Regions from separate parts of the Marinomonas sp. NPDC078689 genome, predicted to be linked through region 3. Evidence: predicted binding sites of a transcription regulator. Region 3 holds the regulator's gene; each other region holds the start of a gene.
The links. The regulator sigma-54, encoded in region 3, starts transcription at its own class of promoters, with help from an activator protein. The targets are predictions, from matches to a motif close to TGGCACNNNNNTTGCTNT.

Region 1 (7,281 bases), on a different contig from region 3:
CGATCAGAAACACCCCATTTCCCATGCTGCTTTTTGGAATCTTAGCGACAAAAGGAGATGACATTGTGTCCCAGATTTTGTCCGCTTCATAAGGGGTGTTCGCGGCAATCACTGTATAAGGGTGTTGATTCGGTACTATGGTGCGAAAAGTACGCGTCATTTCTATTTTGTCATGACCAATCATATAAGACGCAAGACTTGGAAAAATGCGCTTCTTTAAACCGTATATTAACGCGTTAAGCTGCCAATACTGTGGGAATAGAAGCCAGTCCGCTTGTTGAATTTCCTCTAAGTGATCGTACATAGATTCAGGCTTTATGTAGCGAACATTCGGGAGGTGCAAGGTGCGTAATGCGTCGAAAGAGATGATGTTCATTTAACAATAATCAATGGCCAAACAGGTCGCGATTTTAGAGCCAAAGAAGTGCTAAAAGATACGTTTATTTTAGTAAATGCCGAAAAATATTCGCCGCGATAAAAACAAAATAGAGGGCATAAAAAGAGGCCGTTAAGGTTTATTGCGGCATTTCATCTGGATTTGCTTAGTAACGGTTTTATCAGAAGGTTAAAGGTTGTCTTTGGTCTTCGTCATGAAAGTTTAATTTATTGGCTTAGAGCGGGTGAGGCTCTTGAAATAGGGAGTCGGTAAGGAGATCCTCTGGAAATAGTATGACAAGATGGAAATCAATATGCCTTCAAATATAGTGGCCGTTTATGGCTCTCTCAGAGTGGGTTTCGATAATCACGAATTATTAGCGAACAGCCAACCTATTGGAAAGGGCTGGTTAACAGGTTACCGAATGGGTAATTTTGGAGACTTTCCTGGTGTGGTGTTTACCCATGAAGATAACCAACGTGTTCGTGTCGAATGGTACAAGGTAACGGACAGCACATTGGAAGCAATGGATCGTCTTGAAGAGTATGATCCTGCGGCACCAGAGCGCTCCTTGTTTGTGAGAAAATGCGTACAATCTCCTTATGGAAAAGGTTGGATTTATGTTTACAATCAACCTTTTCAACATGCCGATCTTGTTGAATACGGTGATTGGGAGCGTGCCGTGGTACGCCCCGCAGTTCATCGTGAGATCCCTGTCGTGTGATCCTTGTCTGAGCTGGCGTGCATGATAACTCTTATGCGCGTCAGCGCTTGTTCACTACCAACCTCTTATTCTGCGGCTTCGCCGACAGCACGCTTCTTTGCAACCCAACTACCTTGACGTTGGCTTATTCTTTGCTTGGTTAAAATACCAATAAAGAGGGCGAACAGTATGGAAACGAACGATTACCCATTAACTGAAGTACCAAAAAATGACCGCAAAGGGTTGTTTTCTACCAGTATCGTGTTGCTTGGCTTTACTTTTTTTACCGCCACCATGTTTGCTGGGGGGAAAATAGGCAGTGCATTTAGTCTAGGTGAAATGCTGTTAGCGGTTACCATAGGTAACCTATTATTGGGCTTTTATGCCGCCGCCTTGGCTTATATTGCCTACAAAAGTGGCCTTAACGCGGTATTGATGGGGCGTTTTTGTTTTGGTGAGAAAGGCAGCAAACTGTCTGACTTTATTTTAGGCTTTACGCAAATCGGTTGGTATGCCTGGGGCACAGCGACGATTGCGATTGTGCTAGTGAAGACACTGGATCTGAGCCCCAGTCTCGAAACGCCCTTGATGATCTTCTTTGGTTTTGCTTTTTGCATTACCGCGATGATTGGCTATAAGGGGATGGATTACCTCTCCCGTCTTGCTGTACCTGCCATGTTGCTGTTTATCTTGATCAGTTTCTATAAAGGGATGGCGGATCTCAGCGGCTTAGGGGATGTGTTCGGACAAGCGCCCACGACCAATATGAGCATGGCAACGGCCATTACCATTATTATTGGCACTTTTGTGAGTGGTGGAACACAGGCGACCAATTGGAGTCGCTTCGCTAAGTCTGGCAAGGTGGCCATTTGGGCGACATTGCTGGCCTTTGTATTAGGCAATGGCTTAATGGTCGTGACAGGGGCGCTGGGTAGCCTAATATACCAACAAGCTGACATTGTTGATGTGATGATCGCTCAAGGTTCCATCTCATTGGCGATTCTTATGCTATTTCTAAATCTGTGGACCACTCAAGACAACACCATTTATAACTTCGCCGTCGCGGGCTGTAACCTTGTTCGTACGGACAAACGACGCCTTGTGACTGTGCTGGGAGCGGCCATTGGCACTGTGTTGGCATTAGGTGGCATGTACAATTACTTGATTCCCTACTTGATCTTGTTAGGCACTTTTATTCCACCATTGGGTGGCGTCATCATGGCCGATTTTTGGGTCAAATATCGCGGTAAATACCCCGCATTAGACAGTGCCGCATTGCCCAATTTTAATTACGCCGGCTTGATTGCCTATGGGATCGCTTGCGCCTGTGCTTATTTCACGCCTGTGTTACCGCCCGTGATTGGTGTGCTTGTTGCGGCGCTTGTTTATGGGGCTCTATTAAGCAGTCAAATGAAAGTAAAAACCGCCACTATTTAAACGGGGTGACGATGCCAAGATGTGGTCGATAGGACGCACTACGATTGTCTGATGCCATGGCTTAAACAGCGGCTTAGTTAAGAAGGCTAAGCCGCTGCGTTATTATTCTGTTTCTTTAGGAGCATGTTTGAGAAACACACCTAAGGAAATCAGTAAGAAGCCGGCACAGCTGACAATGGCCACGGGATAATAAAGATTTCCTGCCATGTCCATTTGGCTGTATTTAATGACCATGATGAGCCCTTCTAGTGCCAAGGCAACACAAACTGTACTGATAAAGCGCGGTAAGGTGCGTCGCATCATGACGATCACATCGTGTTCATCGTCATTGCCATATTCTTTGTTAATCACCATGGCCAGTTCAAACACCGCAATGGCAATAATATTTGAGTTAATGATCTTGATTAGCGTCTGAGTAATGTCTTCGCCATTTAAGTAATTGCCGGTGGCTGAAACAAAGCTAGTAATGACCACTAACGCTGCCAGCGTGAAGAAAATATAGGAGAAGGTTTTCGCAAAAAGTTTTTGAACACTGACGTTCATAAAGTAAATCCGGTTGTTATCGTTGGTCTTTACAATACGGACTTCTTTTAAAATAAACAGTTTCCAGCTGGGTATACCGCAAAGGTTCCATAGTCGCCAGAATGGCTGGGCATTCTTTACAAAACACGCCGTCTGTTAATGGTCAGTCAAAGAAAACACGACATAATACCAAGAGAATAGCGTCATTTTCTCTTCATTATAGAAGGACGCTTCTTTTACAGTGACAGCAGGCCTTAGGAGTGGAAAAAGCCTTAGTAAATTATTTTATCCCCAATTGGATCAGTGTTTCACAAGAGCAGAAGATTACCCATACACATCAGATGTTTGGCTTGCTTACCGCGCTTAAATAGACCAACGCACGGTTTTATCGTTGATTATTGAAAGAGGGCTTGAGCTTTGTTGGAGTAGGTTGGGTGTGAACGGTTCTAATGTTTGGAGGAGTAAAATCAATAATTTATTAACCTACTGATTTAAAAGAGAAAAATAAATTAACAGGTGTTTTTTTTGGCGATAAGGATTGACTTTTTTAAGACGAAAGCTTTTTTGAGGAAAGTTTTTCATCGGTTTTTATGCCACAGATCTTGACACGAATCGGAATTTTTAACTATTCCTGACCAAATAGAAAAAATCGTTTAAAAATCAATCCGAGAGCCCTGTGTCAATACCAGAAAGCGGCAATCTTCAAGTTTTTTTAAAAACCTTTCACAAAGTTATCCACAAGAACGTCGTGTTCAAATAATGAGCGAAAACCGGTGAGATAGACGCAGATTGGCCATTTTTAGAATCTGTATGCTGTGTTTTTTGGCATTGTGTGCCTCGAAATCTGCTGACGAGGCGTTATGATCAAAGGCAGTGAAATACTAACCAATAGGGAGACGTCATAATGAAGGTTACTTTTATCGGCTTGGGCACAATGGGCTATCCAATGGCGGGTCATGTGAGCAAGGCAGGTCATGATGTTACCGTTTATAATCGCACTACGGCCAAGGCTCAGGCTTGGAGTGAAGAGTATTCTGGTGCGTTTGCACTAACGCCAGCACTGGCCGCCCAAGACGCGGAGATAGTACTGACGTGTGTCGGTAACGACGCGGATCTGCGTGCCGTCTACTTAGGCGAGGAAGGCGCTTTTCATATGGCGAAAGCGGGCACTCTCTTTATTGATCACACAACAGCCTCAGCGGAAGTCGCTAAAGAGCTAAGTGCCGTAGCAAAGGATAGGGGCTTCCTGTTTATGGATGGCCCTGTGTCTGGCGGCCAAGCCGGTGCGGTTAATGGTGTCTTGACTGTGATGATGGGCGGAGAAGCTGCGCCGTTAGCGATGGCTCAACCCGTGTTAGATTGTTATGCGAAATCCACCACGTTATTAGGCCCTGTTGGTCATGGTCAATTAGCAAAAATGGTCAATCAAATCCTGATTGGTGGAGTATTGTCTGGCTTGTCTGAAGGGGTGCGCTTTGCACAAAAAGCGGGGCTAGATATGGCCACTTTAGTCGACACTTTAAAACATGGAGCCGCAGGCTCATGGCAATTAGAAAACCGTGGCGAGACCATGGCGAAAGACGAATTTGATTTTGGTTTCGCCATCGAATGGATGCATAAAGACTTAACTCTTTGCCTGGCCCAAGCGGATAAAATGGGGCTGTCTATTCCTTTAACGAAAGCCGTAGATGAAGATTATCAAGCCCTAATGGCAGAAGGTCGTAGCCGCCAAGATACTTCAGTGCTTATTAAAGCATTAGACAATAAAGCATGAGACAAACAGGCCTAATCTTGTACGGCTTGTGATTAACAACGATAGTAATAAGGCCAGTATCATTGAATGATGCTGGCCTTATTTGTTTTTGTATCCGGCGTTTTGTGCGTCACATTTTCGTGGAAACCGTGGCGATCTATAAGGGATTTATCTGTTCGCTATTACTCTTTTGTCACGCTTTCTAACTTAATATTCATTGAGTTAGGTTTTTATTTTTGAAAAAAACACGTCATTTCTCTTTTTCCTAAATAGCCTTATAACGCTGCAACCCCTTTGTTTTCGGGTGCTATATGTGTGCATAAAAATTACTTATTCATTACACGCATGAGGCATATCGTTATTTCGATTGGTCATTTGGGAAAGCTTAAGTAGTCTTCAATGATGCGGTTTTGAGCGGGGTTACATTGTAGCGCGCGATAAACAGCTAAAGGGGGCTCAAGGATGAGGCAGGACACCTCGCTTAGATGGATATCTAAGCGAGGTCGTTTCTCTATCTATGCCATTACAACCTTGCCTCTCAGATATCACAAAGTAACGATTACCTTGATTCAACTTCCCACGTGTTTAACACGATCATAATTACGCTAATGGAGAATGAAAATGAAAAAAGGGTTAGCAGCATTACCGTTTGCCGTCATGGCCGCGGCCGCTATTTCCACGTCAGCTCATGCAGCATCAACATTGGTATACTGTTCAGAAGGTAGCCCAGAAGGCTTTAACCCTTCTTTGTACTATTCTGGTACCACTTTCGATGCGTCTTCTAAACCAATTTTTAACCGCTTAATGGAGTTTAAACTGGGCACGACTCAAGTAGAGCCGAGCTTAGCCAAAAGCGTTGATGTCTCTGACGATGGCTTAGAATATACCTTCCATTTACGTAAGGGTGTGAAGTTCCAAAGCTCAAAAGATTTCAAACCAACACGCGACTTTGATGCAGACGATGTGATCTTCTCATTCAACCGTCAGCGTCTTGATAGTAACCCGTACCATAAAGTGGGCGGCGGTTCTTACGGTTACTTTGATGACATGGGCATGAATACCCTGATCAAAGACATAGTAAAAGTCGATGACTACACAGTTAAATTTGTATTGAACCACCCAGAAGCGCCGTTTATTGCCAACTTGGCGATGGACTTTGCGTCTATCTTTTCAAAAGAACAAGCGGATCAATACTTAAAAGCGGGCACGCCTGAAAAACTGGATCAAACCCCAGTTGGTACCGGACCATTCCAAAAAGTGCAGTACCAAAAAGACTCTTTGATTCGCTACGTTGCGTTTAAAGATTACTGGAAAGGCAAAGCAAAAATTGACCGCTTGGTATTCTCTATCACACCAGATGCTTCTGTTCGTTACGCTAAACTAAAAGCCGGCGAATGTGATGTGATGCCATACCCAAATCCTGCTGATATCAAGCAGATGGAAGCGGATCCAAATATCAACTTGATGAGCCAAGAAGGTTTGAACGTTGGTTATCTAGCATTCAACGTGACGAAAAAACCGTTTGGTGATGTGAAAGTGCGTCAGGCATTGAACTATGCGACGGATAAACAAGCGATCATTGATTCGGTTTTCCAAGGGGCTGGTAAAGTCGCTAAGAACCCAATTCCACCGACTATGTGGTCTTACAATACGTCTATCAAAGATTACCCATATGACCCAGCTAAAGCGAAAAAACTGTTAGCAGAAGCAGGCTATGCTGATGGTTTCGAAACCACTATTTGGGCAATGCCAGTTCAGCGTCCTTACAACCCGAATGCACGCCGTATGGCGGAAATCATGCAAGAGGATTGGGCCAAAGTGGGTGTTAAAGCGAACATAGTGACGTACGAATGGGGTGAATACCTTAAGCGTGCAAAAGCGGGTGAGCCAGACACGATTCTAATTGGTTGGACGGGTGACAATGGTGACCCAGATAACTTCCTGTACGTACTAACAAGCTGTGATTCTGTGGGTGGTTCAAACTACTCAGAATGGTGTAACAAAGCCTATGATGACCTGCTGGTTAAAGCGAAACGTACTTCTGATATGGACAAACGTAACGACTACTACAAACAAGCACAGGTTATTTTCCATGATCAAGCACCTTGGATTCCTGTTGCCAACTCTGTGGTATACGAACCAATCCGCAAAGAAGTGAAAGGCTACAAAATTGATCCACTTGGTGGTCACTACTTCTACAGCGTAAGCAAAGAGAAGTAAGTCCAATTCGGACGCCGTAATAGGGTGTTTGTTTGCTGGGACGCAAGCAAACACCCCGCTGACCGGGCTACAAACCCGATCTAGTCAAATCGCAAGAGAGCCAGTCCTTTATGTTCCAATTTATTTTCCGACGTTTGAGTCTTGTCATTCCGACCTTTATCGGTATTACCTTACTGACCTTCACCTTGATCCACATGATCCCTGGTGACCCGATTGAAGTGATGGCAGGGGAGCGTGGTGTATCGCCAGAACGTCATGCTGAGTTGAGTG
Region 2 (7,281 bases), on a different contig from region 3:
CGGCGATTTCAATGGTGCTGCGAGATAAGTTGCGATGACGAAATAAATACCCGCCAAGCGGTTTTTCTTTTAGTTGGCTGACTCTACGCCAGTGACCTCGAAGCGATTGTGCTGGAATGATCGAGCGGCCATAAATCACAGCTTCGCCATTAAACTTCAGGAGCACGGTGCGAATACGAGCGGCATGCCGAGGAGAGAGTCCCAACTTTCTTCTTTCTCTTTGGGTTGGCTTGCCCCAGCCGTCCTCTAATATTTCTACGCTCAAGGTTCCCGCTTGTTGTAACTTCTTAGTCAATGAGGCCGCAGTGGAAAGCCAAGGCCATAAATCCGCTGGGATTTTTGCTTTGTTCACTCTGTGTATAGGGTGCCAGCGGTAATCTAATTGCTGTGCAATGGTATGGTTGATCTGCATTATAGGGCTTAAGACTTCTTACCGTTGATCAGGGCGACCATTTTATACAGTTCTGCCGAAGATTGCTGGACTTTGCTATGACAGGCTTCTACTTGTTCTAACGAAACCCCCATGCGCTCAAGAACAGAGGGCTCTATTTCTTGGTGACTATTAAGCTGGTGTGTAATGTACAGAAGATTCGCTAAGTTGGCGTATTCACCTTGGTAGCTAGGGGATTTACTGTAACGAATCGCAATACAGATATTCTCTGGAATATCCCAGTGCTTTAGTAACCATGAGCCAAGTTGTTCTTTGGTGAAACGCAAAATTTGCATTTCGACAATGTCTGACGTTAGGTGGGCATTGGCTTCTTTGTAGCGAGATAAAATAGAAAAATGGGGCGGCATCATAGTGCTAATCGCGAGAAATCCGAAATTATGCAACAGGCCCGTTAGGTAGGCATGCCCGCTACTTGGGCGGTGGGCAATAGGCACGACTGCAACCAGCGCTTCCATCAAAGCGGCATGGGAGACTGAGCTAAGCCAAAAATCTTCATAGTGACGAGGGCCGTCTTCTGGTTGCGCAAAAGCATTTCCCATTGAAAGACCAAGTGCCAAGTTCATCACCATATCATAGCCAAGCACACGAATAATCGCGTCTTTAACGGACTCTATGCCCCCTTTTGCACCGTAATAGGGGGAGGCCGCCCAGCTGACAACTTGTGCTGCCAAGCTTGGGTCTAGGCTAATCACATCACACAGCTCATCCATACCGGATGACTCATTGGAACTGAGTCGTATTATTTGGTTAGAAATCGCCGGCAGAGGCGGGATTTCTAAGGTTTCTTCCAGTCGTTGCTTGAGTCGGATCGATTGGAATTGACCGAGAGACTCCAGCATTTGTTGTTCGTCATTAAGATAATTACTGGAGGGTTTTTGGATGTCGTCTATGTGAATGGAAATGTTTTCGAAACGGCTAAGAGGGCCTGAAAAACGGGTGATAAAATCCTCAGTAGACAGCTGATGATATTGGCTGTTCGCATTACTGCGAATCTCGATAAAAGATTCTTTTAGAAGGCTTTTTTCTATGATGCTAGAGCAGTTAGCAGATTGTAAAAGAGGGTCACCAGCGGTGTTGTAATTAGCGATGGGATCAAAGCGACGCTTTGTTAAACGTGCAATAGCGGCCAAGTCTAGCATGCTATCTTCAGGGAAAATAACCTGTAAGCGCCCTGTATGGTCCGCCAAATGGACCACTCGTACTTTTTTGGTATGGGTTAACTCTGGTGCTACGAACTTCATAAATCAGCTCAAATAGAATCGTTGCTTAAAACGTAAAAAAGGCTCCTAAAAGGAGCCTTTTAAATATAGCAGTTTTTGAATGATTAGTGATTCAAAATTTGGCTCAAGAACATTTGAGTTCGATCATGTTGTGGGTTATCGAAGAACTCGTGAGGCTCATTTGCTTCCACGATTTCTCCGGCATCCATAAACACAACGCGGTCAGCAACGGTTTTAGCAAAGCCCATTTCGTGGGTAACACACACCATGGTCATGCCTTCTTCTGCTAATTGAACCATAGTGTCCAATACTTCCTTGATCATTTCAGGGTCAAGGGCAGAGGTTGGCTCATCAAATAGCATGATGCGAGGTTGCATGCACAAGCCTCGTGCAATCGCCACACGTTGTTGTTGACCACCTGAGAGCTGTCCTGGGTATTTCAATGCTTGGTTAGCGATTTTTACACGCTCCAAGTAATGCATTGCCATTTCTTCAGCTTCTTTTTTAGGCATTTTACGTACCCAAATCGGAGCCAACGTCAGGTTTTCTAGGATAGTGAGATGAGGAAACAAATTGAAATGCTGGAACACCATGCCAACGTCTTTGCGTATGGCTTCGATGTTTTTCAAGTTGTTATTCATTTCAATACCATCGACCAGGATGCTACCTTTTTGATGTTCTTCTAAACGGTTAATACAGCGAGTCATAGTGGACTTACCAGAACCAGAAGGTCCACAGACAACAATGCGCTCACCTTTTTTAATACTGAAGTTAATGTTCTTCAATACATGAAAGTCGCCATACCATTTATTAACATCGTTAAACTCGATGATTGCAGATTCACCCGGCTCTAATTGGGCGCGTGCCATGTTCGTATTTGTCATTTTAAAGGCCTCAAATTCTTAACTAATTCCGCTTGTGTCCGGTGTCTAATTTACGCTCTAGTGCCATACTGTAACGTGACATACCAAAGCAGAAGATCCAGTAAACAAGGGCTGCGAAGGCATAGCCTTCCACTGTTGTTCCTAACCAATTTGTATCGTGATTGGCGGCTTGTATCCTTCCTAAGAAGTCAAACATGCCTACGATATAAACCAGTGTTGTATCTTTAAATAAGCTGATGAACGAGTTCACAATGCCTGGAATAACCAGCTTCAGTGCTTGAGGCAGAATAACCAACACCATTGATTGCCAATAAGTTAACCCCATTGCATCAGCGGCTTCGTATTGGCCTTTTGGAATGGCTTGTAGCCCACCACGAATTACTTCGGCCATATAGGCAGAAGAAAACAGAGTGATACCGATCAATACTCGCAATAATTTATTAAAGTTTAGACCTTCTGGTAAGAACAGCGGGATCATTACCGATGCCATAAACAAAATAGTGATCAATGGTACCGCACGAATCGTTTCGATAAAGACCAAAGAAACAGATTTCGCAACAGGCATGTTAGAGCGACGTCCTAACGCTAATAGCGCCCCTAAAGGGAAGGAGGCAACAATACCAACCACACCCAATAAGACGGTTAAGAACAAGCCACCCCAACGAGATGTTTCCACTACTTCTAAGCCAAATACGCCGCCTGCAAACAAGAAGTAAGCAACCACTGGGTAAACCAGCAGAATGGTTAAAGACAGGAATAGCTTATTAATTGCCTTGATGGCAAACATACCAATGAGAAGAACAATTAGGATTACGGCTAAATTAATGCGCCATGTTTCCTCAGATGGGTATAAGCCATACATGAACTGTTCGAAATAGACATTGATAAACGCCCAACAGGCACCGCCAGCAGTACATTCTGCCTTAGATGCACCTTCCCAGGTTGCGTTGATAATACCCCATTCAATAATGGGAGGAACGAGCAAATAAATAATGTAAATGCTGAATAAAGTTAAGAACACATTCAATGGAGAAGAGAATAAGTTCTGACGTACCCAAGCCACAGGACCTACCGCAGTAGACGGTGGTGGGAGGCTGGGTGATGGTTTAAATTCAATAGCCATATTTAGCCTCCTAGCGCTCAATTAATGACATTTTTTTGTTGTACCAGTTCATGAACAATGAGATCGAAAGACTCAATGAACCGTAAACCAACATACAAAGACCAATGGTTTCAATCGCTTGACCAGTTTGGTTCAGCGTTGTCCCCATGATCACGGCCACCAATTCAGGGTAAGCAATAGCGGCACCCAACGAAGAGTTCTTCGCAAGGTTTAGATATTGGCTTGTTAACGGTGGGATAATAACGCGCAGTGCTTGAGGCAAAACAATCAGACGTTGGGTCATACTGTCGCGCAAGCCTAAAGAGCGAGCGGCTTCTGTTTGACCCCAGTTAACGGAAAGAATACCAGCACGTACGATTTCAGCGATAAAAGCCCCCGTATAAGTTGAAAGAGCCACAAGTACAGCAACAAACTCAGGCGGTAATACCATACCTCCGGTCACGTTAAATCGACTTTTCTGCGGTAAATCAAACTCTAAAGGAAAGCCTGCTGCAGCAAAAAAGAGAAAAGTAACGGCTAGAATAATACCCAGTGATGACCAGTAAGCAGGAAACCATAGCCCTGTACGTGTTTGACGTTTTTTCGCCCATACAATGAGACCGATAGCTAAGGCAATGGAAACTATAAAGCCAACGATGACCAGACCAAAACCATCTTGAGCGATAGGGTTTGGCGAGTAGATGCCACGTTTATTAAGTAGGAAGTCCGCAAACTCATAACTATTACGAGGTACGGGGAGAGCGGCTAGCACAGCAAAGTACCAGAAGAACATTTGCAGTAACAAAGGGATGTTACGCATGGTTTCGATGTAAACCGTTGCAAGGCGTGCAACTAACCAGTTTTTTGATAAGCGAGCCAAGCCCATCACAACGCCAATAATAGTGGCGAGAATAATACCTAGGAGCGAGATCACGAAAGTATTGATCAAAGCAACTAAGAAAGCACGTCCATAAGTGCTGGATTCTGTGTAACTAACAAGGTGTATAAGGATAGGAAAGCCCGCTGGCTCATTTAAAAATGAGAAACCAGTAGAAATCCCTCTGTTTTCTAAGTTGGCTTGTAGGTTACTGAAAAGGTAATAACCAACGAAAACAACGACAGCTAAAAGTACGATCTGAAAGATGAGGGAGCGATTACCGGCATCATTCAGAAAACTTTTGTTACTAGGAGTATTTTTTATATTGCTCATCTTGATTCAGGCAGTAGATATGCTCGTCAGAGGTATAAAGGAAGGGGGAGAGATCCAGCGGCGGATGGCCGCTGGATAATAACCCGAAGCGAGTTACCTAATTCAGATATTAACGTACTGGTGGCGCGTACATGATGCCGCCATTGTTCCATAGATTGTTGATGGCACGAGGAAGGTTAAGCGCAGTGTCTTTACCTAGGTTACGTTCGAACTCTTCGCCGTAGTTACCTACTTCTGCGATAACGTTGTAAGCCCAATCTGCATTAAGACCTAGATCTTGACCCATGTTGCCTTCAGCTCCTAGAAGGCGACGGATGCCTGGATCTTTTGCATCAGCTTTGATCTTAGCGACGTTTTTAGACGTGATGCCCATTTCTTCGGCATTTACTTGTACGTACATTACCCAAGTAACCAAATCTTTCCACTGGTTGTCGCCGTGACGAACCACAGGGCCTAAAGGCTCTTTAGAAATGGTTTCTGGAAGGATGATGTTGTTGCTTGGGTTTTTAAGTTTAGTACGGTGTGCTGCTAAACCGGATTTATCCGTAGTGTAAACATCACAACGACCTGAATCGTATGCGGATACCGCTTCGTCAGCTTTTTGCACGACAACTGGTACGTAAGACATATTGTGCTTACGGAAGAAGTCAGCCATGTTCAATTCTGTTGTTGTACCTTGTTCAGTACAAACGGTTGCGCCATCAAGGTCTAAAGCAGATTCTACACCAAGATCTTTACGAACCATGAAGCCTTGGCCGTCGTAAAAGTTAGTCGCGGTAAAATCAAGACCTAGAGAAACGTCACGAGTATAAGTCCAGGTGGTGTTACGAGAAAGAATATCGATTTCGCCAGATTGTAGTGCAGTGAAACGCTCTTTAGCAGAAAGAGGTGTGAATTTTACTTTTTGAGCATCACCAAAGATAGCGGCAGCAACGGCGCGGCAAGCGTCAACATCGATCCCTGTCCAATTACCTTTGTCATCAGCATTTGAGAAACCTGGCACGCCTTGGCTTACGCCACATTGTACGAAACCTTTTGCTTTAACGTCATCTAGTGTACCTGCGGCAGCACCAGTACTAATGGCGGCAGCAACAGCGGCTGTTGAGAGTAGTTTACAAACGTTCGATTTCATTGATAGCCTCCCAGGCATTTCTTTCTTTTGTGTGTGTTGTATTTTTTCGTTTTTATAAGTCTTGGGACTTATAGGTAAACAATGCAAAAATATTGCCAACATCATGATTATTTTTTTAATTTTAGATACAGAGCATTCTTCTAGAAGAATGTTGCATTACCTAATAGAACGACTGTTGATGGTCTCTAGTCAAGGATAAAGTGCTATAAATATGGTTATTAGTGCATAATTCTTACAAAATAAGCCCATAAAAACAGGAAGGTGTTTAAAAAACAGGCAGTTTTCTTTGTTTATTAAAAAGTGTGTGTTTTTGTAAGAAAACGTGACATCTAATGGTGCATAGCTAAGAAGCAAAATGACTGATATAGGTTAAAAACAGCCAAAAAATACCAATTTGGTGCGTGGACTTTCTTTTGTTTTATATTGGTGCAATTCAAATGACGGTGTTTTTAGGGTAGAAATATATTCTAGAAAGCGCTTCCCATACTTTGTTATCTACATGATAGTATTAACAATACTTTAGTGTGATTAAGGAGATCCATGTCGAATGGAAAGCTCAACTAAACCGCTCGATCGTTTGGACAAAAAGATTCTGCGTGAACTGCAAGTCAACGGCCGCTTATCAAACGTTGAATTAGCCAGTCGTGTAGGCTTGAGTGCGACCCCGTGTTTAGAGCGGGTGCGACGTCTAGAACGTAACGGCTATATCACAGGCTATTGCGCGTTAGTGGACCCTAAAAAGGTGGATGCTGGTTTACTTGTATTTGTGGAAATTCGTTTAAAAACAACTTCCCCAGAAGGTTTCAACGAATTTAAAACCGCGGTCACAGAAATCCCCGAGATTCTTGAGTGTCACTTGATTGCAGGTGATTTCGAATATCTATTAAAAGCGCGTGTGTCCAATATGGATTCTTACCGCTTGTTGCTTGGCGAAACATTACTGACCTTGCCACATGTGCGTGAGTCGAGAACGTATGTGGCGATGGAAGAAGTGAAAAATACCACGGTCGTTAGCATCCCATAAGGGTTGATGACAGCGATATGAAACGAATACAAAAGGCGCGGAAGGGATATTCCAGCGCCTTTTGTTTGGGCGCTGCAGGCGTTTATACGTTCAAATACTGGCTGTGGTTTGGCAGCCATCGAGCCAGTAAGGGCGAGACCCTTTCTGGGTAGTGCTGATGCAGTTGCGTGGCGGCTTTTTGTACATCGTCAAGCAGTGCTTTGTCTCTTTGCAGATCTGCGACTTTAAATTCCCATAGCCCCGTTTGACGAGTGCCTA
Region 3 (7,281 bases):
ACGGTAATTTTGCTCAGGTTGATGAATTGCCGGGGTTCATGAAAATATTTGGTATTTTCAATGTTGAGGCATTAAGACGACGTTTGACGCTCGATTTCTCAGATGTCTATAAGCCAGGGTTGACCTACGACCGCTTTGAAGGGGCTTTCGAAATCAACAAAGGAATATTGAAAACAACCAAACCGTTACACATAGTGTCGCCAACCGCGGAAGTGACGGTGGAAGGCAGTGCAGACATTGCAAATGAGACCTTGGATGAGGTGTTGACCGCGACCTTACCAATTACTCGCTCTCTGCCATTGGCAGGTTTACTGTGGGGAACGCCTCAGCTGGCGGGTATCTTGTACTTAACGGATAAACTGATTGGCGACAAGATTTCAAAAGTGACCAGTGTTCAATATAAGGTACAGGGTTCTTTCGATGAGCCGATTATTACGCCAATTAAACATAAACCTGCGAAAAGAGTGGAACGCTAATGAAATCACTTCGTATTGCCGCTATCCAATTAACCAGTGTGGCTGATTGGTCTACAAACCTAGAAATGGTGAAAAAATGGGTTGGGTTGGCCGCGCAAGATGGCGCTCGATTGGTTGTGTTGCCGGAAAATGTTTTTTTGTTTGATGGAAAAGCCATGCGTGGTTTGGCCGACTCTGAGGCGCAAGCGGTGATTTTAAGCGCGGTTCGAGAATTGGCTATTCAGAATTCCATTTATTTGGTGGTCGGTTCACACCCCTCAGCCAGCCGTCCGAATGGTGACTGTGTTGAGAACAATCGAGTGCGTCAATCGTGCTTGGTGTTTTCACCTGATGGAGAATTGGTAAAGCGCTACGATAAAATTCATCTATTTGATGTGGCGGTCAACGACAAAGCTGGGGCTTACAAGGAGTCGGCGTCTATTGAGCCTGGTGATATCGAGACACAGATTATTGATGTTGATGGCTTTAAAGTGGGTTTGAGTATTTGTTACGACCTTCGTTTTCCGGAATTGTATCGCGCTCTGTCTAAGGCGGGCGCTGAGATCTTGTTGGTGCCTGCGGCCTTCACTTATGTAACGGGTAAGGCGCATTGGAATACTCTGTTGGCTGCCAGAGCGATAGAAAACCAGTGCTTTGTGTTAGGGGTGAACCAATGTGGTTGGCATAATGAAACACGACAGACTTATGGTCACAGTGTGTTGTTTTCTCCTACCGGTGAATCTTTATCTCACTTAGAAGAAGCGCCAGGGTATTTTGTTTGTGAGATTGATGATTCGTCATTAATTGAGTGTCGAGAAAGAATGCCTTGCATGTCGCATCGTCGCCTTTAAAAGGCAAAAAAAAACCTCATGGGCTGTTAGGCGCATGAGGTTGTTATTTCTTGGCTGGATATTATTCCATTAAACCTAATTTTCTCTCTTCTGTTTCTCTCAAGAAGCGAAACAGTTTTTTTCTGTTGCTGGTGTTACCTTGCTGAGACACTTCTTTTTGAGATAGACGAATCAGCTGTCGTAATTGCTGTATGTCTTCTACTTCTGGGTGTTCGCGTAAATAATCAGCCAGCGCTTCTTTGCTGTTTTCTCCAATCAAGATATCGCGTTTTAGCTCTAATTGATGGAAGAGTTTGTTGTAAGCGGCAGAGGTTGTATCAAACAGGGCAACACGACGAGCAATGGCTTCATGATCTTCTGTGCGCATGACTTTGCCAATGTATTGCAGGTGTCTTCTCATGGCTTCGCGCTGTTTAATTCGATCCGCTTCGGCCAGTGCATCTCGTAGGGTCTCAGACATATCAACTTTCTTTTGCTGATTTTTGCTGAGGCCTAATAATTTCTTGCCCAACTCTTGGAGTTCTTCCATTTCACGCTTGATCTGCGTTTTGCTTTTAAAGTTTTCTTCGTCGTCATCAAATTGATCAAAGTTTGTCATGGGAACCTATACTAAAAAAAGAGTGGCGAGACCAAGGAAGGCTAAGAAGCCAACAACATCGGTCACAGTTGTCAAAATCACACTGGCGGCTAATGCAGGGTCAATACCTAGCTTCTTCAGGAAAATAGGTAATAGCGTGCCAGTGAGGGCGGCAAACAAGAGATTTATGATTGTCGCGCTTGCAATGATATAGGCAATCTTTATGTTGTCAAACCAAAGTGCGGTTAAAGCGGCAATAACCGTTGCCCAAAGTATGCCATTTAGCAAACCGACGATCAATTCGCGGTTTAAAAGCCATCTTGTGTTGGTGGCACCGATTTGATTTAAGGCGATACCACGAATAACCAAGGTAAGTACCTGAGAGCCTGCTATGCCGCCCATGCTGGCAACGATGGGCATTAAAATGGCCAGCGCGACCACTTGATCAAGTGTGTGCTGGAATAGCCCAATCACATAGGAAGCAATGAAGGCGGTAATTAGGTTGATGCCTAGCCAAACGGCGCGTCGTCTGGTGGTTTTTAAGATGGGGGAGAAGGTGTCTTCATCATCGTCTAGGCCTGCCATGCTGAGCATGGAGTGCTCCGCTTCATCGCGGATAACATCGACCACGTCATCAATGGTGATGCGGCCTAATAATTTTCTGGTTTTGCTGTCAATAACCGGTGCCGAGACCAGATCCATTTTTTCAAACAGTTGTGCCACTTCGCTGGCAGGCGTTTCTGCGTCTATCACTGTGTTGTCGGTTTCCATGATGTCGCGCACGGTGGCGTTCACATCGGCTACCAAGAGTTTGGTGAGAGGCAGCGAGCCAAGCAGTCGATCAGAGCGACTAACAACCAGTAGGTTATCCGTCATGTCTGGAAGTTTGTTGTGGCGACGAAGGTAGCGGAAAACGATGTCTACTGTGATGTTCGGACGTATGGTAATGGTGTCCGTATTCATCAAGCCGCCAGCAGAGTCTTCTGAGTAGCTCAGTAGGGCTTCTACTCGTAACCTGTCTTGGCTTGACATGGAAGCCAGTACTTCTTTTACAACGGTTTCTGGAAGGTGTTGTAAAAGGTCGGCAAGGTCATCGCTTTCAAAGTGTTCGGAAACGGCTACGAGACGCTCAGTATTCATGTTGCGCATGAATTGAACGCCAATGTCTTCGCTTAGGTATTGAAGAACATCCCCTTCATTTTTGGAATCGATTAGGTCCCAAAGTAATTTACGTTCTTTTGGTGGGGAAGATTCCAGTAAACGGGCAACATCTTGAGCAGGTAGTGCACCGTTAAGGAGATAACGGATCTGCATGGTGGCACCGGACTCAAGGGAGTCGGTGACCGTTTGAAGGTGGGCTAAGGTGGTTTGTTCTGGCATGGCGATCCTTACTCGTCTTCGCCGAAGCGATCATTGATCAAGGTGATAACCGCTTTGATGGCTTCCTCTTCATCTTCCCCGTTGGTTTTAATTTTGATCTCTGTGCCTTTGCCAGCCGCCAACATCATCATTGCCATGATGCTTTTACCATCAACGTTGCGGCCATCTTTTTCAATGGTGATGTCAGAAGAGAAACGAGACGTTGTTTCTACCAGTTTGCCAGCTGCGCGCGCATGAAGGCCAAGTTTGTTAATGATGGTGATAGACTCTTCCAACATACTCTTTCCTTTATAGTAATGAATCTAGTGCAATAAAGAGGGCGTCATTTGTTTCGGCCTCTCTTAATGTGTTTAACACTTTTTCTGATTGTGCCAGTTCAGCAATTTCCGCCAGCGTGGATAAGTGTGCGTCACATTCTTGTGGTGGCACAATTAACGCAAAAACTAAATCGATTGGTTTTCTGTCGACCGCATCAAAGTCAATGGCAGATTGCAGCGACAAAATAACGACAGCGGTGTGATTGGCGCTTTCTAGGCGACAATGAGGAATGGCAATGCCATTACCAATGCCGGTGCTGCCTAGCTTTTCGCGTCCAAGTAAAGCTTCGTAGATTGCTTCTTTGTCACAATGGAGACGATTTGCAGCCACATCGGCAACGCTTTCAAGAATGCGTTTTTTGCTCACAACGTCTTGTTTTGCAAAGACAAGGTCTGCTTTTATTAATGATTTTAATGGCATAAGAAGTAGTTGTCCGTATTAAATCAATCGTTTTCGTTCATTAGAAGGAGGAATGTTCATTGCCTCACGGTACTTTGCAACAGTTCGTCGTGCTACTTGTATGCCTTGGTCCGCTAAAATAGTGGCTAGCTTGTTGTCACTCAAGGGCTTTTTGGCGGGTTCTTCTACCACCAATTTTTTGATCATGGCTCTGATTGCTGTCGAAGAGCATTCGCCACCAGAAGCGGTATTAACGTGGCTTGAGAAGAAGTACTTCAGCTCGAAAATACCTTTTGGTGTGTGCATGTACTTTTGTGTCGTCACACGCGAAATGGTGGACTCGTGCATGCCGACTTCTTCCGCGACATCGTGAAGTACCATGGGTTTCATGGCTTCTTCACCAAGTTCAAAGAAGTCGATTTGGCGATTTACGATACAGCTGGCCACTTTGAGTAGGGTCTCGTTGCGGCTTTGTAGGCTTTTCATAAACCACTTGGCTTCTTGCAAGGAGTTTTTGATGTAGGTGACGTCTTCTGAGGTGGAGGCTGTTGCGGCCATCGCAGAATAAGTTTCGTTGATCTTGACGGGCGGTAACGCGTCGTTATTTAGCTCAACTTGCCAAACCCCATTGCACTTTTTGACAGAGACATCTGGAATAACATAATCCGTATCATCGGCATCAATAATAGAGCCTGGTCGTGGGTTGAGTTGTTGAATCAGATCGACCACTTCCTTCAATGACTCTTCTTTGAGCTTTGTTTTGCGACTTAATTGAGCAAAATCACGGTTGCCTAGTAAAGCCAGATGGTTATCGACTAGGTTGTAGGTACTCTTATAAAGAGGGTGGTCGCGAAAGGCTTCTAATTGCACTAATAGGCAATCGCGTAAGTCGGTTGAACAGGCGCCAGCAGGATCAAAGCGTTGTAGTCTGTGTTGCACTGCCATGACTTCGTCGAGCTCAAGATCTTCAAGTTCGCTGGTTAGCGATTCCCAAATATCTTCAGGCGTAATACTGAGATAGCCGTCTGATTGCACGCATTCAATGATGGCGTAAGCGATTTCAATGTCGCGATCTGACATGTGCGTTAGGTTAAGTTGCCAGATCAAGTGATCTTGAATGCTTTCAGCAGGGGCGTTGCGACTTTCGTAGTCACTGTCGCCTTCATAATTATTGCTGGAGCCGACGCTTGCTGCGGCAGAATTTTGGTAAGTATCGTCCCAATTGCTGTCAATGGAGAGCTCTGCTGGAATACTGTCGGTCCACTCGGACTCAACGCGGGCTTCTTCACTGGCGTTCGCCTCGGTTTTTTTACTGGCTGCCTCTTCCTGTTCTCTCGTTGGCGCTTCTGAATGGGAAAAATCTTCATCATCAATTTCTAAAAGCGGATTGGATTCTAGAAACTCATGGATTTCCTGTTTCAGGTCTAACGTAGAAAGCTGCAGCAACCGAATGGCTTGTTGCAGCTGGGGAGTCATGGTCAGTTGTTGACCGATTTTTAATTGCAGAGACTGCTTCATAAAGAAACACTTCTAATAAGAGGAAATTGGAACGAGTTATGCATACTACTCCCTTTCGGCTGCAAAGATAAGAGGCTATAGACGGAAGTCGTCCCCTAAATAAACCTTTTTTACTTGCTCATTGTTGATCACGGTATCAGCATCACCTGAGGCGATTATTTTCCCATTGCCTACGATATAGGCTTTGTCGCAAATGTCTAATGTTTCGCGTACGTTGTGATCGGTAATCAAAACACCAATGCCGCTTTCTTGCAGGTGTTTTATGATCAGTTTAATGTCGCCAACCGAGATGGGGTCAACCCCAGCAAAAGGTTCATCCAATAGGATGAACTTGGGGTTCATGGCAAGCGCACGCGCTATTTCCACGCGACGACGTTCGCCGCCAGAGAGTGCCATGCCTAAGTTGCTGCGAATGTGGGTGACATGAAACTCGTTTAACAGGCCTTCTAGTCTTTCTTTCTTTTGTTCTTTTGACAGCTCTTTGCGCGTTTCTAAAATGGCGTAAATATTGTCTTCAACGGACATTTTTCTAAAAATAGAGGCTTCTTGTGGTAAGTAGCCAATGCCTTTTTGCGCCCGCGTATGCATGGCGTTTTTGGTGATGTCTTGCCCGTCGATGAAGATGCCGCCGGCGTCATTCGCGACCATGCCAACTATCATATAGAAGCAGGTCGTTTTGCCTGCGCCATTTGGGCCGAGCAAGCCAACGGCTTGACCGGATTCTACAGAAAGAGAGACGTCTTTAACGACTTGTCTTTTTTTGTAGCTCTTCGCCAGGTTTTTTGCTTCTAAAAGGGCCATCTATTTCTTTTTGCCTTCTTTTTCGTTGTCTGCTGGTTGTAATGTCATAGATACGCGCCCTGTGCCTTTTTTCTGGGCGTTAAAGGTGCCGGTGTCTATGTGGTAGAGGATGTAATCGGCGGTGATCTTGTCGTCCATCTTGTTGAGGTAGCCATTGCCAAAGATTTCCAATTTTGACGTGGTGACTTGATAGTCTATTTTATCCCCTCGACTGATCATCATATTGCCGCTCCAGTCGATTTGCTGACTGAATTTTGCCGGTCCGCCTGTGGCAACCAGTTTGCTGAATTTACGAGTTTTAGGGTCGGTTGTGACCTTCAGGTATTGAGCTTGTATCTCAATGGTTCCCTGTTTCACAAAGACATCGCCCTTGTAGGTCGCTTCACCTGTTTTTTGGTCTAAAAAGGCTTCGTTCGACTGTATTGTTAGTGGCTGACTTAAGTCATCAGGCAGAGCAAGGACTTGTTGGCTAATGATTAAGCTGGCCAAGAGTGCGCTGAAATTAATGAGTTGTTTCATACTGTCCTCGTACGGATCCTGTCATGACGACTTCTTCTGAATTAATGTAAGTAACGATGGTTTTTGCCGTTGTCTTGCCTTGTGTCGAATGCAAGGTGGCGTGACCGCTGCTTGTTAATGACTGATTACTGTCTAAATAATGAATGTTGTCGGCGTTAAGAATGATGTCGGGTGAATCTACAGACTGCTTAACGGCAACAGCGTCATCGGTTAACAGGATATCATGACTGCCATCCTCTATTATTCCTTTTTTTCCTTTGGCATGCCAGAGCCCAGCGTTTTGGTGTCGTCTTACGGTGGGATTGTCTAGTAAAGTGCGAGAGTTTTGACTGTAATGTAGCGCCTGTGTGGCGGTCAGTGTTTCTTGCAGCATGCCAGTTTCATCGTATTCTTTTGCGTTGATATTGGTGATGAAATAGTCCGGTGTGCTGCTGAGCTTTTCAGTCGGCACAAGTGAGCGAGT

Region 1: the regulator sigma-54 is predicted to act here: its motif matches at 1,221-1,238, upstream of codB (cytosine permease).
Region 2: the regulator sigma-54 is predicted to act here: its motif matches at 6,080-6,097, upstream of ACIGBN_RS10255 (amino acid ABC transporter substrate-binding protein).

The regions. Positions count from the first base shown of each region.
Region 1 is NZ_JBITUJ010000007.1:206,989-214,269, reverse strand. Features, by position in the region: gene ACIGBN_RS12985 (RimK family alpha-L-glutamate ligase) at 1-376, opposite strand, end outside; gene ACIGBN_RS12980 (gamma-glutamylcyclotransferase) at 690-1,100, shown strand; gene codB (cytosine permease) at 1,269-2,516, shown strand; gene ACIGBN_RS12970 (hypothetical protein) at 2,619-3,059, opposite strand; gene ACIGBN_RS12965 (NAD(P)-dependent oxidoreductase) at 3,943-4,812, shown strand; gene ACIGBN_RS12960 (ABC transporter substrate-binding protein) at 5,413-7,011, shown strand; gene ACIGBN_RS12955 (ABC transporter permease subunit) at 7,122-7,281, shown strand, end outside.
Region 2 is NZ_JBITUJ010000005.1:85,941-93,221, reverse strand. Features, by position in the region: gene ACIGBN_RS10280 (chorismate lyase) at 1-412, opposite strand, end outside; gene ACIGBN_RS10275 (HDOD domain-containing protein) at 421-1,692, opposite strand; gene ACIGBN_RS10270 (amino acid ABC transporter ATP-binding protein) at 1,776-2,555, opposite strand; gene ACIGBN_RS10265 (amino acid ABC transporter permease) at 2,578-3,678, opposite strand; gene ACIGBN_RS10260 (amino acid ABC transporter permease) at 3,689-4,867, opposite strand; gene ACIGBN_RS10255 (amino acid ABC transporter substrate-binding protein) at 4,977-5,999, opposite strand; gene lrp (leucine-responsive transcriptional regulator Lrp) at 6,547-7,023, shown strand; gene recG (ATP-dependent DNA helicase RecG) at 7,106-7,281, opposite strand, start outside.
Region 3 is NZ_JBITUJ010000002.1:80,008-87,288, reverse strand. Features, by position in the region: gene ACIGBN_RS03570 (YhdP family protein) at 1-476, shown strand, start outside; gene ACIGBN_RS03565 (carbon-nitrogen hydrolase family protein) at 476-1,306, shown strand; gene yjgA (ribosome biogenesis factor YjgA) at 1,368-1,904, opposite strand; gene mgtE (magnesium transporter) at 1,911-3,263, opposite strand; gene ACIGBN_RS03550 (HPr family phosphocarrier protein) at 3,272-3,541, opposite strand; gene ACIGBN_RS03545 (PTS sugar transporter subunit IIA) at 3,552-4,001, opposite strand; gene ACIGBN_RS03540 (RNA polymerase factor sigma-54) at 4,020-5,498, opposite strand; gene lptB (LPS export ABC transporter ATP-binding protein) at 5,574-6,299, opposite strand; gene lptA (lipopolysaccharide transport periplasmic protein LptA) at 6,300-6,818, opposite strand; gene lptC (LPS export ABC transporter periplasmic protein LptC) at 6,802-7,281, opposite strand, start outside.